DNA from 2 places in the Stenotrophomonas rhizophila genome. Region 1 is predicted to be linked to the other one. Evidence: riboswitches for the same ligand, from Rfam matches in the RefSeq annotation. Region 1 holds a riboswitch; the other holds the start of a gene.
The links. Region 1 has a riboswitch for glycine ahead of BAY15_RS17110 (trimeric intracellular cation channel family protein). Riboswitches for the same ligand answer to the same signal wherever they lie in the genome.

Region 1 (9,518 bases):
AGCAGGCCACGCCACAGCGGCCGGCGATTGTGACGGCGGACCGGCGTGCGCCGGGGCGCCGCATCGGCCGGGGCCGGCGCGCGCCATGAGGCCGGACCCTTGCCCGGCGCGGGGGCCGGCGCGGGCTGGTGCAGTTGCTGCAGCCTGCTGGCCGGCAGGTCACGCAGGCGCTGCTGCACCTGTTCGGCCAGGGCACGCCAGCCTGCCGCATCGGGGTGGCCCTGCGCATCGCGTGGGCAGGCCTGCGCCAGCGCCTGCTGGTAGTCGGCGACCGGCAGGTCCAGGATCTGCGCGGCGGCCGCCTCGTCCAGCCCGCCCCCTACCCGCAGCAGCAGCGCCAGACGTGCCGGCGGCGCCAGGCTGGGCAGGTGCGCCAGGCCAGGGGCCCACTGGCCGCCAGGGGCCGGCATGCGGATCGGGGTGCGGTGGGCCAGCAGGATCCAGAACCGGTCCGGCCACTGTGCCATCGGCACATCGCTGGCGATGCCGGCGAAGGCGCGCATCACCGCCACCAGTGCCTGTTCGGCGACGGTCGGGTCGCCGCACTGCAGCTCGGCAACCACCAGGGCACGGCGTTCGACGCCTCGCAGGAATGCGGACAGGGCACCCGCTGCAGTAGAGGAAACAGGGGCGTTCACAGCCGTCATAGCAACTCCATCAAGTGCCGAAATGATAGCGAGTGCGCCCGCGCAGGGGGATGCCGATACGGGTCACGTGCGACTACCGCGGTGATGTAGATGGCTTGACAGCGGCGCAGGTTGTGCACAGCACCAACAAAATCGGCAGAAAACCGGCAGGTGAAGCCGGCGTCACCCATGTGTCAGCTGTGTTTCACAGCCATCTTCTTGATTTACATACATTTAGTTGTGTGGCTATTTTTTGACCAACCCAGGCTTCACTGCGGAACTCCCTGACAAACAGCTCGGAGTTCGACACTCGCACACAGACTTATCCACAGAAGATGTGGATAAGACCGAATCTCCAATGGCCACGGATATTTAGCTCCTATTTAGGTTCCACGGCGCCATGCGGCGATCGGTTTCGTGCGCTGAACAGGGCCGGTTCGGGCCGCTACACTGGCGCGATGCTGCCCCCCGATCCAGCCCCCCTGCTGACCCTGGAAAGTGCCCCGGCGCCGCTGCCGGATGCCCCCTCCCTCCAGGTTGCCCTGCCCCTGCCGCTGCCGCAGTGGTTCGACTACGCGCCGCCGCCGGGAGCGCCGCCCGGGCCTGGCATGGTCGGTCGCCGGCTGCGGGTGCCGTTCGGCTCGCGCGAGCTGGTGGGCGTGGTGGCCGGGATCGGTACGGTGACCGACGGCAACGCGCTGCGCGCTGCCGTGGAATGGCTGGACCCGGCGCCGCTGCTGGGCGGCGAGCTGTGGACCTCGCTGCAGTGGCTGGCACGCTATACCCATGCGCCGCTGGGCGAGGTGGTCAGCACCGCCCTGCCCGCGCCATTGCGCCGTGGTGAGCCGGTGCCCGACACCCATCGCTGGGGCTGGCAGCTCACTGCCGAAGGACTCGAACACCGCGCCAAGCTGCGGGCCGGCACCCGTCCGCACCGCCTGGCCGAACAGCTGGCCGGCGGCAGCGTGGACGAGGACCTGCTCGACGAGGCGATGGACGACTGGCGCAGCGCGGCGCGCTCGCTGGCCAAGCGCGGCCTGGTCGAGCGCATCGCGCTGGAGCACGCCCCGGCGATGCCGGCCCTGCGGCCGGGGCCGACCCCGAATGCGGAGCAGGCCAACGCCATCGCCGCGATCACCGCCCACGCGCGGTTCGGCGCGTTCCTGCTCGACGGGGTGACCGGCAGCGGCAAGACCGAGGTGTACCTGCAGGCCATCGTGGACTGCCTGGCCCGCGGCCGGCAGGCGCTGGTGCTGGTGCCCGAGATCGGGCTGACCCCGCAGACGCTCGCGCGCTTCCGCAGCCGCCTGGGCATTGCGGTGCACGTGCTGCATTCGGGCCTGAACGACAACGAGCGCGCACGGGTCTGGGCGGCCACCGCGCGCGGCGAGGCACAGGTGATCGTGGGCACGCGCTCGGCGGTGTTCACCCCGTTGCCCAACGCCGGGCTGATCGTGGTCGATGAAGAGCACGACGGCAGTTACAAGCAACAGGACGGCATTCGTTACCACGCGCGCGATTTCGCGCTGGTGCGGGCCAAGGCGCTGGATGTGCCGGTGGTACTGGGCAGCGCCACGCCGTCGCTGGAATCACTGCACAACGCACATGCCGGCCGCTACACCCATCTGCGCCTGAAACAGCGCGCAGGCGAGGCGCGCCCGCCGCGGGTGCGGGTGCTGGACGTGCGCAAGCGCCCGTTGAAGGACGGCCTTTCGCCCGAGGTGATGGAAGGCATCGGCCAGCACCTGGCGGCCGGCCACCAGGTGCTGGTGTTCAAGAACCGCCGCGGTTACGCACCGGTGCTGCTGTGCCACGACTGCGGCTGGACCGCGCCCTGCAAACGCTGCGATGCGCCGATGACCGTGCACGCCGGCGGCCGCCGGCTGCAATGCCACCACTGCGGCGCGCGCCAGCCGGCGCCACTGGCCTGCCCCGACTGCGCCAGCCTGGCGCTGCAGCCACAGGGCATCGGCACCGAGCGGCTGGAAGAACACCTGGCGGAAGCCTTCGCCGATTTCCCGGTGATCCGCATCGACCGCGGCACCACCAACCGGCGCGACGCGCTGGAGACCCAACTTGCCACGCTGGGCGACCGCGCCGGCATCCTGGTCGGCACCCAGATCCTGGCCAAGGGCCACGACCTGCCCAAGCTGACCCTGGTGGTGGTGGTGGGCATCGACGAGGGACTGTTCTCCGCCGATTTCCGCGCCAGCGAGAAACTGGCCCAGCAGCTGATCCAGGTGGCCGGGCGCGCGGGGCGCGCCACCGATGCCGGCGAAGTCTGGCTGCAGACCCATCACCCCGGGCACCCGTTGCTGGAAACACTGGTCAACGGGGGCTACCACGCCTTCGCCGACGCCGAGCTGCAGCAGCGCGAAGCGGCCGGCTTCCCGCCGTTCGCGCACCTGGCGCTGATGCGCGCCGAGGCGCAGCAGGTGGAGCACGCCAACGCCATGCTGATGGCGGTGCGCGAGCTGATCGCGCATGAGTGCCCCGTGGAACGCTTCGGCCCGATGCCGGCGCCGATGCCGCGCCGCGCCGGTTACCAGCGCACGCAGCTGCTGCTGTCGGCCCCGGCGCGGCGGCCGCTGCATGCGCTGCTGGATCAGATCATGCCGCAGGTGTACGGCTTGCCGCAGGCGCGCAAGGTGCGCTGGTCATTGGACGTCGATCCCACCGACCTGTATTGAAAGCGTGCGGACCAACGGTCCGCACCTGCCGTCCGTTACCTCACGTCAACGGCGTCATGACCGCTTTGACGTACGCCGGGCGCTGCTGGAGGCGCTGGTACCACGCTTCCAGGTGCGGCAACGACGGCCGCTGGATCGGCAGCTCGAACCACGCATAGACCAGCGCGCCCAACGGAATGTCGCCCATCGCGAACTGCTCGCCGGACAACCACGGTTGCTGCGCCAGGGTGGCATCAGCCATGCCCAGCAACTCGCCGGCACGGGTGATCGCGGCATTGATGCGGGCCTCGTCGCGGTCGGCCGGGGCGGTGCGCATGATCCCCCAGATCAGGTCGGTGTACAGCGGCGCCATGCGCGAGGTACTCCAATCCATCCACTTCTCGGCCTGGGCGCGCGCCATCGCATCTTCGGGGTACAGCGTGCCCAGCGCGTAGCGCGCGCTCAGATAACGCACGATGGTGTTGGATTCCCACAGCGGCAGGCCGTGGTCTTCGATCACCGGCACCAGGCCGTTGGGGTTCATGCCCACGTATTCCGGCGACTGGGTGCCACCGAAGGGGCCGCCCACTTCGATGGATTCGTACGGCAGGCCGATTTCCTCCGCGCACCACAGCACTTTGCGCACGTTGCTGGAATTGCGGCGGCCCCAGATCTTCAGCATGTTGGTGTTCCCGGTTGTCGATAGGCGCCGATACGATACGCCGATCAACGCGCCGGTGTTGACGGTCTTCTTTCGGAAATGCGCGCACGCAGGTGGACTTTCCAGGCAACGAACGGATCGGCCGCCGGCAGGTGCGACGGCTGCTGAACCCCGTATCTGCCATCCACGTGAATATCGCGCGTCACGTGCGACCATGCAGTGCTTCGCTTCGACCCCCGCCAAGGAGTCATTGCATGACCCGCGATTCCCTGCCCCACCTGGTCATCATCGGTGGCGGCTTCGCCGGCCTCTGGGCCACCCGCGCGCTGGCCAGCGCGCGCATCCGCATCACCCTGGTGGACCGTCGCAACCACCATCTGTTCCAGCCGCTGCTGTACCAGGTCGCCACCGCCGGCCTGTCCGCACCCGACATCGCCGCGCCGCTGCGCCACATCCTGGGCGACCAGCGCAATGTTGAAGTGCGGCTGGGCGAGGTGACCTCGATCGACAAGGCCAGCCGCCAGATCACCCTGGCCGACGGCAGCCAGCTCGGCTACGACACCCTGATGCTGTGCACCGGCGCCACCCACGCCTATTTCGGGCACGACGAGTGGGCCGCCGACGCGCCTGGCCTGAAAACCCTGGACGATGCGATCGCACTGCGCCGCAAGCTGCTGCTGGCCTTCGAACGCGCCGAGGCCGAGCCGGATCCGGCACGCAAGGCGGCGTGGCTGAGCTTCGCGGTGGTCGGCGGCGGCCCCACCGGGGTGGAACTGGCCGGCACGTTGGCCGAGATCGCGCGGCACACGCTACGCAACGAGTTCCGCCATATCGATCCGGCCAGCGCCAAGGTGCGGCTGGTCGAAGCCGGGCCGCGGGTGCTGTCCAGCTTCCCCGAGGTGCTGTCGCTGAAAGCGCGGCGCCAGCTGGAGAAGCTCGGGGTGGAGGTGTTGACGGGTACAGCGGTCAATCACATCGACGGCGAGGGCTTCCAGCTCGGCGAGCAGTTCGTTGCCGCGCGCACCGTGGTGTGGGCCGCGGGCGTGGCCGCTTCGCCGCTGGCGCGGACGCTGGAGGTGCCGTTGGACCGCGCCGGACGCGTGCCGGTGCAGCCCGACCTGACCCTGGCCGGGCACCCGGAGATCTTCGTCGCCGGCGACCTGGCCGCGCTGCAGCAGGCCGATGGCCGGCCGGTGCCGGGCGTTGCCCCGGCCGCCAAGCAGATGGGCAAGCATGTGGCCGCGACAATTCGTGCACGGCTGGAGGGCAAGCCGTCACCCGGGCCGTTCAAGTACCAGGACTTCGGCAACCTGGCCACGATCGGCCGCATGGCCGCCATCGTGCACCTGGGCCGGCTGCAGTTGTCGGGCGTGCTGGCGTGGTGGTTCTGGCTGGCCGCGCACGTGTTCTTCCTGATCGGGTTCCGCAACCGGATCGTGGTGCTGCTCAACTGGGCGGTGGCGTATTGGAGCTACCAGCGCAGCGCGCGGATCATCTTCGGTGATGACCGCGAGGACCGGCGGCCGAAGCCATCCGATCAGGGATCGTTGCCGGGCGCGAGGTGAACGTCCCAGGTACACAGGTAGTCCGGATCGCTGATGGTCAGTGCCATCGAGCGCAGGGTGTAGTCGCCTGGAGCGGCCGGCGTGTAGTGGTCCAGCGTGGGCGGCAGGAACAGCTCCCCGCCGTCCACTGCGCTGGCCAGTACCACGCCCTCGTCGTCATTGATGCGCAGCACGTGCCCGGCCATCTGGCGGTGCTCCAGGGCGTTGCCCTGGGCGTCAAGGTAGGTCATGCCGGCGAGCACGGTCTTGCCGATCATTGCGCGCGCCTTGGCCGGGTCGATTCCGGTCATGTTCCGGCACTCCGTTGCTGCAGCCAGGCCAGTTTGCGTGCGCGCGGCTGGCGCTTGAGCTCGCATTCGGCCTTGGAAGCTGCCGAGCGGTTGGGATACGCGCGCACCGCCAGCAGCTTCACTGGTGGATTGGCGCGGGTGTAGCGCGCGCCTTTGCCGCACAGGTGTGCCTGGAAGCGGGCGTCCACGTCGTTGCTGATGCCGGCGTAATAGCTGCCGTTGCGGCATTCCAGCAGGTAGACGTACCAGGGGGCGGGTTCAGCGGGCATACCGGGATTATCCACCGGCGGGGGCGCGCTGGCTGCTAGAATCCGACCCGGATGCAGGAGAGAGGCGCCGCGCTGGCGCCCGCCGAAGGCGCAGGCTCCCATAATCGCTCAGGCCGGTGGCTCGATACTCCACCAACCATGCATCCAACACGCCGATCTGGAGAGAGGTCTTCAATGACCCGCCGAAGGGGCACGTGGCCTGGCCACTGAACTCTCAGGCAAAAGGACAGCGGGAGCGGCAACGGAATCCCACCCCACGACAGTGCTGCGGCGCTGGCGCGTGCGCGTTTCCGTCCCCGCCTGCACCTCCGGAGCCATTGCATGCTGCTGTCCATCATCTACCTCATCGCCATTTCCGCCGAAGCCATGACCGGCGCGCTGTCTGCCGGCCGGCGGCGGATGGACCTGTTCGGCGTGGTCATCATCGCCTGCGTCACCGCGCTGGGCGGCGGTTCGCTGCGCGATATCGTGCTGGGCCACTACCCGCTGGGCTGGGTCAAGCACCCCGAGTACCTGGGCTTCACCATATGTGCGGCGCTGATCGCCACCTGGGTGGCGCGCTGGATGCACCACTTCCGCCGCACCTTCCTGGTGCTCGATGGCCTGGGCCTGATCTGCTTCACCCTGATCGGCTGCGCGGTGGCGCGCGACGGCGGCCACGCGGTGCCGATCGTGCTCATCGCCGGCATGCTCACCGGCGCCTTCGGCGGCGTGCTGCGCGACGTGCTGTGCAACGAGGTGCCGCTGATCTTCCAGAAGGAGCTGTACGCGGTGATCACCCTGCTTACCGGCGCGGCATGGCTGGGCCTGCTCGAACTGGGTGTGTCGCTCAACGCCGCCACGTTGTGGTGCCTGGGCGGCGGCTTCGCCTTCCGCCTGCTCGCGATCCACTTCAAGTGGGAGATGCCGAAGTTCGTGTACCGCGACGAGGTGCATTAGCACGCAAGGGGCAGCATCAGCGTCAGAGGGTGAATGGGTGAAGCGATGAAACCGTGCTTGAGGTAGAACGCCTTGGCGGGCTCATCGATGGCATGGCAGAGCAACGCCCGTGCGCCGACCTGACCGCACGCCTGCAGCGAACGTAGCACCGCATCCTTCAACAAGCCCTGGCCAATGCCTTGCCCCGCCCTGTCCGCATGTACCGCCAACCGCCCCAACACGATGACCGGAATGGGATCGGGCATGTTGCGGCGGATTCGTCCGGGCACGGCGTCATGCGCTATCGAGCCGGCTGAAAGCGCGTAATAACCGACAACGCGACGCTGCTCGTCGCAGGCCACGAAGCATCGTGATGCGCCGGATGCCTGGTTCTGGCGTGCGCGTTCAAGCAGCCATTTCGCCAAGGCTGGAGCACTGCAGCGGAAGTCATCCAACAGATGTTCCGCGTGCAGCGGGGTTGGAGCGGAGAGCCACAAGGGCTCAGCGTTCCCAGGGCGCCGGCGTGCTCAACAACCGGCGCAGCGCCAGGTTGTCCTCCAGCGGCGCGTCCAGCAGCGCATTGAAGCGCTGCAGCTGCTCGGCATTCAACGTGAACTGCGTCTGGTCGGCCAGCACCTCGCGCGCCCTGTCGCAAGCGGCATCCAGGATGAACTCGGTGCGATTCACGCCACTGATTGCTACGGCACGATCGATCAGATCCTGCTTATCGGCAGGGGCCCGGAAATTGATGACTTTGCTTGCGGTTCCCATGGGAAGCACCCGCACGTTGCTGGACTGTGCATACATTGTACATACACCCTGTAGGACCCTCAAGTGAGGCCTGCAGTCTGCGGCCCCGGGCGCGCAGTATCCAATTGATTCTCTTTAACAAAACCAGACTTCCGGTAGAGCGGATCTTTCGTGGAGCCGGCCGGCGGCCGGCTCCCTGAGGGATCAAGCCGCCTCGGCCAGACGCCGCGCGCGCCGCGCACGCACTGCCTCGGCGAGCGCCTCCAGCACCTGCAGCGAACTGTCCCAGCCGATGCAGCCATCGGTGATGCTCTGGCCGTACACCAGCGGCTGGCCTTCCACCAGTTCCTGGCGGCCGGCCACCAGATGGCTTTCCACCATGACGCCCACGATGCGCTCTTCGCCTGCCGCCAGCTGTGCATTGATGTCGGCGATCACTTTCGGCTGGTTTTCGGGATTCTTGCTGCTGTTGGCGTGGCTGGCATCAATCATCAATCGCGCCGGCAGCTGCGCCTTGGCCAGCGTCTGGCTGGCGGCATCCACGCTGGCGGCATCGAAGTTGGGCACCTTGCCGCCGCGCAGGATCACGTGGCAATCCGGGTTGCCGGCGGTGGCGACAATGGCCGTATCGCCCTGTTTGGTCACAGACAGGAAATGGTGCGGGTTGGATGCGGCACCCACCGCGTCGGCGGCGATCTTGATGTTGCCGTCGGTACCGTTCTTGAAGCCGACCGGGCACGACAGCCCGGAGGCCAGCTCGCGATGCACCTGGCTTTCGGTGGTACGCGCGCCAATCGCGCCCCAGGCAACCAGGTCGGCGATGTACTGCGGCGAGATCACATCCAGGAACTCCACGCCGGCCGGCAGGCCCAACTTGTTGATGTCGCGCAGCAGGCCGCGCGCAACGCGCAGGCCCTTGTTGATCTGGAAGCTGCCATCCAGGTCCGGGTCGTTGATCAGTCCCTTCCAGCCCACCGTGGTGCGCGGCTTTTCGAAGTAGACGCGCATGACGATTTCCAGTTCGCCCGCGTACGCATCGCGCAGCGGCTTCAGGCGCTGCGCGTATTCGATCGCCGCGACCGGGTCATGGATCGAGCACGGGCCGATCACCACCGCCAGGCGGTCATCGCGGCCGTGCAGGATCTCGTGCAGTGCGGCGCGCGAGGCGCTCACCGTGGAGGAAGCTTCATCGTCGCAGGGCAGCATCGCCAACAGCTGCGCCGGCGGGGTCAACGGTTCGATCTTGCGGATGCGCAGGTCGTCGGTGTGGGGGGGCATGGGGGTGTCTCCTGGAAGGTGGGGGTCCCCAGCGCGGCGGCAACAAAAAAGCCGCCAGGTGCGCTGGCGGCTTTCGGGAATGCGTCTGAAAGTTTCTTCAGGGTGAGCGCATGCCTTCCTCCGCCGGTGGCTTCGGAAAGTAATACCAAAAGTAGGAATTGGCGTGGCGTGCGTTCATTGGGGAGTATTGATAGCACAGGGGTTTGGGAGTGCCAACTGTTTCATTCGCAACTGGGGTGCAGTGTTCAGGGCTGCAGGCCCGACGGTACGATTGGCGCCGAGACCCGGAGGAGTGCCGTGCATGCGCCCGTTCGTCCTGATGTTCTCCCTGTTGATGCCCGCGTCCGCTGCGCTGGCCGCCGCCCCACCCCACGCGCTGCCGTCCCCGCCTGCGGTGGATGCGCAGATGCAGCGTCTGATGCGGGCAACCCAGGCCCAGGGGCTGGCGTTGGCCGTGATCGATGATGGCAAGGTCGTGCAGGTGCACGCGGC
Region 2 (9,518 bases), 690 kb from region 1:
TGACCCTCGTGCTGTGCTTCCACGCCTGGCGCCACGAACGCGCGGCCGCATGGCGCTGGCCGCTGCTGTACCTGGTAATGGCCGTCGCGCTGGGCACCGGCGTGGTGTCGCTGCTGAAGTCGCTCACCAACATGGATTGCCCGTGGGACCTGGCGCGCTATGGCGGCCTGCGCGAGTACGTAGGCCTGTTCGCCTCCCGCCCGCACGACATGCCGCGCGGGGTGTGCTTCCCGGCCGGGCATTCCAGCGCCGGGTTTGCCTGGGTGAGCCTGTACTTCTTCGCGCTGCTGGTGCGCCCGGCATGGCGATGGCGTGGCCTTGCCGTGGGGCTGGTCGCCGGCGGCGTGTTCGGTGCCGCGCAGCAGCTGCGCGGCGCGCATTTCCTGTCGCATGACCTGTGGACGCTGGCGACCTGCTGGACGGTGTCGCTGCTGTTGTTCCTGCTGGTACGCCGCATCAACGCCCGCGGAGTCCGCGCGTGAACACCCTCGCATCGCGAGTGCCAGGCCTCTCCGCGTTCACCACCGTGCGCAACTGGCGCCCAACCTTGTCCACGGAAGTCCTGATCGCGCTCACCAGCATGTTCTTCGCGCTGGCCTGCAACGGCCTGTTCTGGCACAGCGCGATGGCCACCCATCCGGGAAGCCTGCGCTTCGGCCTTTCGCTGCTGTTGCTGCTGGTCGGCGCGCACAGCCTGCTGATGGGACTGCTGGTGTGGCGCTGGAACGCCAAGGTGATGATCGGCGTGCTGCTGCTGGGCACGGCGATGGCCGCACATTACATGGGCAGTTACCACATCTACCTGGATGCGGACATGCTGCGCAACGTGCTGGCGACCGACCACAAGGAAAGCCGCGAACTGATCACTCCCAGCCTGATCGCCCCGCTGGTGCTGCTCGCGGCGCTGCCGATGGTCGTACTGTGGCGCTTGCAGCTGCTGCGCCGCAGCTGGGGCAAGGCACTGCTGTGGCGTGGCGGCTTCCTGCTGCTGTCGGCCGCCACCGCACTGGGCGGTTCGCTGCTGTCGTTCCAGGAAATGTCGGCGCTGATGCGCAACCAGCGCGAGGTGCGCTACCTGGCCACGCCGGGCAACTACCTGCTGGGCCTGCCCAAGGCGCTGCGCGGCGACAACCCGATCCAGCGCGCACCGAAGCTGCCGATCGGGTTGGATGCCAAGGCCACCCCGCGCGCGGCCGACAGCAGGCCGCGGCTGCTGGTGATCGTGATGGGCGAAACCGCGCGCGCGCAGAACTGGGGCTTGAACGGCTACGCGCGGCAGACCACGCCGCAGCTGGCGCAGACCAGCGCGATCAACTTCCCGGACATGCATTCCTGCGGTACCAGCACGGAAGTGTCGCTGCCCTGCCTGTTCTCGCCCTATGGCCGCCACGATTACGATGAGAAGAAGATCCACGCGCACCAGTCGCTGCTGCACGTGCTCGACCACGCCGGCATCGGCACGCTGTGGCGCGACAACCAGTCCGGCTGCAAGGGCGTGTGCGAAGGACTGCCGATGCAGGCACTGGACGATGCAACGCATCCCACGCTGTGCGCCAACGGCCGTTGCATGGACGAGATCCTGATCGACAACCTCGCCCAACAGGTCCGTGCAACGCCGGGCGACCGGGTGGTGGTGCTGCACCAGCTGGGCAACCACGGCCCGAGCTACTTCGAGCGCTACCCCACCCGCTTCCGCCACTTCACCCCGACCTGCGACACCCCGGACCTGGGCAAGTGCAGCCGCGAGGAAATCACCAACAGCTACGACAACGCGCTGCTGTACACCGACCAGCTGCTGGCCCACACCATCGGCACGCTGCAGGGCATGCAGGATTACGACACGGCGATGATCTATCTGTCCGACCATGGCGAATCGCTCGGCGAGAAGGGCCTGTACCTGCACGGGGTGCCGTACGCGATCGCCCCGCAGGAACAGACCCGGGTGCCGATGACGATGTGGTTCTCGCCCGGCTTCGCCGCCAGCCGCGGGCTGGACCTGGCCTGCGTGCGGCGGCGCGCCAGCCAGTACACGGACCATGACAACGTGTTCCCGTCGGTACTGGGCCTGATGCAGGTGAAGACCGCGCTGTACGAGCGCGACCGCGACCTGTTCGCCGGCTGCGGGCGCTGACGGGACCTGTGGCCCTTGCGGTGCGGCGGCGGCCCCACTAGCCTTCGCCGGTCTGTCACCACCCAAGGATGTCCCCGTGAACCACCGCCCGCTCCTGCTGGCCCTGGCTGTCGGTGCTGCCGCACTGACGCTGGCGGCCTGCCAGAAGGAATCGTCCCCCACCACCGCACCGGCCGCAGGCACCACCGCGCCGACCGAGACCGCGGACCAGTTCATCGCCCGCGTCAACGCCGAGTACAAGGCCCTGTACCCGGAAATGACCTCGGCGCAGTGGCTGTCGTCGACCTACATCAATGACGATTCCGAGCGCGTGGCGGCCAAGGCCAACGAACGCTGGCTGACCATCCTCAATGGCTGGATCGCCCAGGCCGGCAAGTACGACGGCCAGCCGATGAGCGAGGACACCAAGCGCCAGATCCACCTGCTCAAGCTGATGACCGCCATGCCGGCCCCGCGCGACCCGGCCAAGCTGGGCGAGCTGACCCGCATCGCCAGCCGCATGGAAGGCGCGTACGGCTCGGGCAAGTACTGCACCGACGAGGCCAACCCGGCCACCTGCCGCCAGCTCGGCGACCTGGAAGAAGTGCTGGCCAGCAGCCGCGACTACGACAAGCAGCTGGACGCCTGGCAGGGCTGGCACGGCACCACCAAGCCGATGCGCGCCGATTACCAGCGCTTCGTCGGCCTGGTCAACGAAGGCGCCAAGGAAATGGGCTTCGCCGATGCCGGGCAGATGTGGCGCAGCGGCTACGACATGCCGCCCGAGCAGATCGGCCCGGAAACCGACCGCCTGTGGGAACAGGTCAAACCGATGTACGAGCAGCTGCACTGCTACGCCCGCACCAAGCTGGACGGCACCTACGGCAAGGACAAGGCCGAAACCGAAGGCGGCCTGATCGCCGCGCACCTGCTGGGCAACATGTGGCAGCAGGACTGGTCCAACCTGTGGGACCAGCTTGAGCCGTACCCGGGCGCGGGCAGCCTGGACATCACCGCCGCGCTGGAAAAGCAGTACCAGGCGAACCTGAGCGGTGCGCTGGCCAAGGCCGGCGGCAGCAACGCGAACGTGGAAGCGCTGTACAAGGCGCAGCGTGAGGCCGAACTGCGTACCGCCAAGCAGATGACCGAACGCGCGCAGGACTTCTACGTGTCGCTGGGCATGCCGGCGCTGCCGAAGTCGTACTGGGACAAGACCCAGTTCATCAAGCCGCTGGACCGTGACGTGGTCTGCCACGCCAGCGCGTGGGACATGAACATGGAAGGCGACGTGCGTACCAAGATGTGCATCAAGCCGACCGAAGAAAACTTCACCACCATCTACCACGAGCTGGGCCACATCTATTACGACCTGGCCTACAACCCGCTGCCGCCGCTGTTCCAGGGCGGTGCCAACGATGGCTTCCACGAAGCGATCGGCGACACCATCGTGCTGGCGATGACCCCGCAGTACCTGAACTCGATCGGCCTGGTCGACAAGCCGCAGGAAAGCCGCGAGGCGACCATCAACGCGCAGATGCGCATGGCCCTGAGCGGCGTGTCGTTCCTGCCGTTCGGCCTGATGATCGACCGCTGGCGCTGGGGCGTGTTCGATGGCTCGATCACCCCGGACCAGTACAACAAGGCCTGGTGGGACCTGAAGGCCAAGTACCAGGGCGTGGCCCCGGCCTCGGCGCGCGGCGAGGAGTTCTTCGATCCGGGCGCCAAGTACCACGTGCCGGGCAATACCCCGTACACGCGCTACTTCCTGGCGCGCATCCTGCAGTTCCAGTTCTACAAGGGCCTGTGCGACGCGGCCGGCTACAAGGGCCCGCTGCACCAGTGCAGCTTCTACGGCAACAAGGAAGCCGGCCAGAAGTTCTGGGCGATGCTGAGCAAGGGTGCCAGCCAGCCGTGGCAGGCCACGCTGAAGGAAATCACCGGCGGCGACAAGCTCGATGCCGGCCCGATGATCGAGTACTTCACCCCGGTCAACGAGTGGCTGAAGCAGCAGAACCAGGGCCAGATGTGCGGGTGGCAGCCGCCGGCGGCGGCGGCGCCGAAGGCCCCGTAAACGAAAAAAACCGGCCATTGGCCGGTTTTTTTTTGCGCGGTCGGTTGTCAGGATCTTGGTTTCAACGACGCGGCCAACTCGGTCTTGAACTGCTCGAAATCCTTGCCGTCGGCCTTGGCTTCGGCGTGCGCGGCGTCTTTCAATGCATCCGAATACACCAGGCGCACCGGCGTTCCCTGGCGCTCGTGCAGTTCGGCGGCCTGCATGATCAGCGCCAGCACGCGGGCGGCGCTGGGGGTCTGCCCGGCGATACGGCCATCCATGCCCAGCACCCATTCGCCATCGCGGCGCACCACGCCGGCCAGCAGCGTGCGCTGCTGGTCGCGCAGTTCGGCATGGGGCTCCACCGGCGACGCGTTGGCCTTTTCACGATTGGCCGCTTCGGTTTCGCGGCGCTTGCGCAGGTCACGGCGCAGCTTGGAGGTGGTCGACATCAGCGGGACTTCCGGACTTCAACAGATGGGGAAAGGATAACGCACCGGCTCAGGCCAGGCCGGCCAGGGCCTCGCGGCGGCGTTCGCAGCGACGCTCCCAGAACCAGAAGCTGGCGCCGATGGCGAAGAAGCCGGCATAGCCCAGCGCCAGGTGCAGCGGGGTGTGGCTGAGCATCGGCGACACCACCCCGGCCACCACGGTGTTGATCATCAGCTGCAGGAACATCTGCATCGACGAGGCAAGACCGCGCTGGTGCGGGTACATATCCAGCACGGCAAGCGCCAGGATCGGGAAGATCAGCGCCATGCCCACGCCACCGACGAAGATCGGCAGCACCGCCCAGGGCAGCGCGATCTGGTCCACCGCCAGCACATAGGCCAGGTTGACCAGCGCCGATACCGCACACAGGCTGAAGCCGATCCCGACCTGGCGGGCGGCGGTCATCCGCCCGGCCATGCGCCCGGACAGGAACGAGCCCGTGGTCATGCCGCCGATGGTGGGAATGAACAGCCAGGCAAAACCGCCCTCGCCCAGCTGCAGGTGCTGCATCACGAACACCGGTGCCGAGGCGATGTACAGGAAAATGCCGGAGAAATTGAACGCACCGGCTGCCGCCAGGCGCAGCAGGCGCGGATTGGTGCCCATCTGCAGGTAGCTGCGCAGCAGCGCGCGGGTGGACAGCGGGGTGCGGGCTTCCACCGGGTGGGTCTCCGGCAGCCACTTGCCGGTGGCGGCGAGCAACACCAGCGCGAACACCACCAGGAACCAGAAGATCAGCGGCCAGTCGCCGCCGCCGAGCAGGATCCAGCCGCCGATGATCGGCGCGATCGCCGGGGCGATGCCGAAGATCATCGAGACCTGGCTCATCAACCGCTGCGCGTCGGCGCCATGGTAGAGGTCGCGGATCACCGCGCGGCCGACGATCACGCCTACGCCGGCGGTGACGCCCTGCAGCGCGCGGAACACCAGCAGCGTGGTCAGGTCGCGCGACAGCGCGCAGCCGATCGAGGCGGCGATGAACAGCACCAGCCCCCCCAGGATCACCCGGCGGCGGCCGAACGCGTCCGACAGCGGGCCGTGCGCCAGGCTCATCAGGCCGTAGAACAGCAGGTACACGCTCACCGTCTGCTGCACCGCGACCTGGTCGACCTGCATGCGCTCGCCCAGCAGCAGGAACGCCGGGAAGATGGTGTCGATCGAGAACGGGCCGAACATGGCCAGGCCGGCAAGCAGCAGGGCCAGGCGGCGGTTGGAGGGCGGAGCGGGTGTCATCGGGTCTTCCGTCAGCGGCCGTGCGAACGCACGGAAGGCGCCGGCCGCAGCCTGCGGTGGCGCCTGATGAATACGAGGATGCAGCCATGATAGGCCGTCCGCCTGCCTGGCACCATGCCCGGCGGCCGGTTATGACGCGGTCGGCGCCCCCTGTTCATGTGCCGGACGGGCGTTGTCGGCCGGGCCGCTGGGCTATAATTCCCACGCTACATGGTGGGAGAAGCGGCGCTTTGTATTGAAGCACCCGCTGCCGAAGGCGCAACGCCCGTAATCGCTCAGGCCCGATACCACCCGCACCAAAACTCTGGAGAGACCGGCCAGTGCCGGCGCCGAAGGGGCACGAAGCACGCAGCCGCGCGCTTTTAAACTCTCAGGCAAAAGGACAGAGGGGCACCCAGGAAGACCGCAGGGTCCGGTGGATCGTTGTCGCCCATGACACGCCCCGTCCGCGCTTCCGAACGTGCGTGCCCACTCTTTTGGATGCCAGCCATGTCCCAGAACACCCCTACCCTGCGCGAGCTTGAACACCACCACGCGTTCGTTGAACGCCACATCGGCCCCAACGACGCCGAAATCGCGCAGATGCTCGACGTGGTCGGCCACGCCTCGCTGGACGCACTGACCGACGCCATCGTGCCGTCGGGCATCAAGTCGCCGGCCGCGCTGGCGCTGCCCAGCTCGCTGACCGAAGTGGAAGCCCTGGCCAAGATCCGCACCATCGCCGAAAAGAACCAGGTGTTCCGCACCTTCATCGGCCAGGGGTACTACGGCACCCTCACCCCGAACGTCATCCTGCGTAACGTGCTGGAAAACCCGGCGTGGTACACCGCTTACACCCCATACCAGGCCGAGATCTCGCAGGGCCGCATGGAAGCGCTGATCAACTTCCAGACCCTGTGCGCCGACCTGACCGGCATGGAGATCGCCAACGCCTCGCTGCTGGATGAAGCCACCGCCGCGGCCGAAGCGATGACCCTGGCCAAGCGTTCGGCCAAGTCCAGGTCCGACACCTTCTTCGTGCACGACGCCGTGCACCCGCAGACGCTGGAACTGCTGCGCACCCGCGCCGAGCCGATGGGCATCGTGCTGCGCGTGGGCACCCCGGCCGAAGCCATGGAAGCCGAAGCCTACGGCGTGCTGCTGCAGTACCCCGATACCTTCGGCCACATCGGCGACTACAAGGCGCTGGCCGATGCCGTGCATGCCCGTGGTGGCCTGGTGGCCGTGGCCACCGACCTGCTGGCGCTGACCCTGATTGCCGCCCCCGGCGAATGGGGCGCGGACATCGTGGTGGGCAACTCGCAGCGCTTCGGCGTGCCGTTCGGCTTCGGCGGCCCGCACGCGGCCTTCATGGCCTGCCGTGATGCCTACAAGCGTTCGATGCCGGGCCGCCTGATCGGCGTGTCGGTCGATGCGCAGGGCAATGCGGCCTACCGCCTCACCCTGCAGACCCGCGAACAGCACATCCGCCGCGAGAAGGCCACCTCCAACATCTGCACCGCGCAGGTGCTGCTGGCGGTCATGGCCTCGATGTATGCCGTGTACCACGGCCCGGAGGGCCTGACCCGCATCGCCCGCCGCACCCACCGCCTGGCCGCGATCCTGGCTGCCGCGCTGCGCACGGCCGGCATCAACGTCGGCGAGCAGTTCTTCGACACCCTGCACGTCAAGGACATCGACGCGACCGCGATCCATGCCAAGGCGGCCGCCGCCCGCATCAACCTGCGCGCGATCGACAGCGAAGCGGTCGGCATCAGCCTGGACGAAACCACCACCCGCGCCGACATCGTCGCGCTGGGCCAGCTGTTCGGTGCCAGCGTGGACGTGGAAGCACTGGACGCGGCCACCGCCGATGCCCTGCCGGCCGGCCTGGTGCGCACCAGCGCGTTCCTGACCCACCCGGTGTTCAACACCCACCACAGCGAACACGAGCTGCTGCGCTACCTGCGCTCGCTGGCCGACAAGGACCTGGCGATGGATCGCACCATGATCCCGCTGGGCAGCTGCACCATGAAGCTCAATGCCACCGCCGAGATGATCCCGGTGACCTGGCCGGAGTTCGCCAACATCCACCCGCTGGCCCCGGCCGACCAGGCCCTTGGTTACAAGGAACTGATCGACGGGCTGGAAGCGATGCTGGTCGAGTGCACCGGCTATGACGCGGTGAGCCTGCAGCCGAACTCCGGCGCGCAGGGCGAATATGCCGGCCTGCTGGCGATCCGCGCCTACCACCGCTCGCGTGGCGAAGGCCATCGCGACGTCTGCCTGATTCCGGATTCGGCGCACGGCACCAACCCGGCCTCCGCGCAGATGTGCGGCATGAAGGTGGTGGTGACCAAGACCGACGGCAATGGCAACGTGGATGTGGAAGACATCCGCATCAACGCCGAGAAGTACAGCGACCGCCTGGCCGCGATCATGATGACCTACCCCTCCACGCACGGCGTGTTCGAGGAAGAAGTGGTCGAGATCTGCGAGATCATCCACAAGCACGGCGGCCAGGTGTACACCGACGGCGCCAACATGAACGCCCTGGTCGGCGTGGCCAAGCCCGGCAAGTGGGGCTCGGACGTGTCGCACCTGAACCTGCACAAGACCTTCTGCATTCCGCATGGCGGCGGCGGCCCGGGCGTGGGCCCGTGCGCGGTCAAGTCGCACCTTGCCCCGTTCCTGCCGGGCAAGCTGGGCGACAACGGCCCGGTGGGCATGGTCAGCGCGGCCAGCTTCGGCAGCGCCTCGATCCTGCCGATCAGCTGGATGTACATCACGCTGATGGGCACTGAAGGCCTGCGCAAGGCCACCCAGGTGGCGCTGCTCAACGCCAACTACATCGCCAAGCGCCTGGCCCCGCACTTCAAGACGCTGTACACCGGCCGCAACGGGCTGGTGGCGCACGAGTGCATCCTGGACGTGCGCCCGCTGGAGAAGACCTCTGGCGTGGGTGCTGAAGACGTGGCCAAGCGCCTGATCGACTTCGGCTTCCACGCCCCGACCCTGAGCTTCCCGGTCGCGGGCACGCTGATGGTGGAGCCGACCGAAAGCGAATCGCTGCACGAGCTGGACCGTTTCATCAACGCGATGATCCAGATCCGCGAGGAAATCGCCGCGATCGAAGACGGCCGCCTGGACCGCGAGGACAACCCGCTCAAGCATGCACCGCACACTGCGACCGCGGTGTCGGCCAGCGAGTGGTCGCACGCCTACCCGCGCGAACTGGCCGCCTTCCCGCTGGCCAGCCTGCGCCAGCAGAAGTACTGGCCGCCGGTGGCACGCGTGGACAACGTCTACGGCGACAAGAACGTGATGTGCGCCTGCATCCCGGTCGACGCGTACAAGGAAGACGAGGGCGTGGAGGTCTGATCCTCCTGCCTGGCTGAAACGAAACGGCCCGCGAAAGCGGGCCGTTTTTGCTTGGCCCGAGTTGGGCCAGCGCTGCCTGGAACGAACCCACATGCATGAAACATGGAAGCGCGGGCGCTGGACGGTTCGTAGCGTACAGGTCCTCTCACACTGGACCCGTTCCGCATGATCCCAAAACTCGATACCAGCACCCCAAGCTCCGCGCCCATGCGAAGCCAAGCGAGCCAAGCCAGCGAGCAGGCGCCGATCACCCATGTGAACAACGTAGCG

Region 2: linked by a shared signal. The riboswitch ahead of gcvP (aminomethyl-transferring glycine dehydrogenase) and the one ahead of BAY15_RS17110 (trimeric intracellular cation channel family protein) in region 1 are both predicted to bind glycine.

Annotation. Positions count from the first base shown of each region.
Region 1 covers NZ_CP016294.1:3,828,729-3,838,246, forward strand. The annotation lists gene BAY15_RS17080 (hypothetical protein) at 1-647, opposite strand, end outside; gene BAY15_RS17085 (primosomal protein N') at 1,085-3,316, shown strand; gene BAY15_RS17090 (glutathione S-transferase family protein) at 3,357-3,977, opposite strand; gene BAY15_RS17095 (NAD(P)/FAD-dependent oxidoreductase) at 4,211-5,521, shown strand; gene BAY15_RS17100 (hypothetical protein) at 5,494-5,811, opposite strand; gene BAY15_RS17105 (GIY-YIG nuclease family protein) at 5,808-6,080, opposite strand; glycine riboswitch at 6,125-6,220, shown strand; glycine riboswitch at 6,228-6,318, shown strand; gene BAY15_RS17110 (trimeric intracellular cation channel family protein) at 6,402-7,019, shown strand; gene BAY15_RS17115 (GNAT family N-acetyltransferase) at 7,016-7,453, opposite strand; gene BAY15_RS17120 (DUF1778 domain-containing protein) at 7,500-7,805, opposite strand; gene BAY15_RS17125 (3-deoxy-7-phosphoheptulonate synthase) at 7,953-9,026, opposite strand; gene BAY15_RS17130 (serine hydrolase domain-containing protein) at 9,328-9,518, shown strand, end outside.
Region 2 covers NZ_CP016294.1:3,134,711-3,144,228, forward strand. The annotation lists gene BAY15_RS14070 (phosphatase PAP2 family protein) at 1-482, shown strand, start outside; gene BAY15_RS14075 (phosphoethanolamine transferase) at 479-2,131, shown strand; gene BAY15_RS14080 (M2 family metallopeptidase) at 2,208-4,181, shown strand; gene BAY15_RS14085 (hypothetical protein) at 4,229-4,615, opposite strand; gene BAY15_RS14090 (multidrug effflux MFS transporter) at 4,665-5,888, opposite strand; glycine riboswitch at 6,183-6,284, shown strand; gene gcvP (aminomethyl-transferring glycine dehydrogenase) at 6,369-9,248, shown strand; gene BAY15_RS14100 (hypothetical protein) at 9,414-9,518, shown strand, end outside.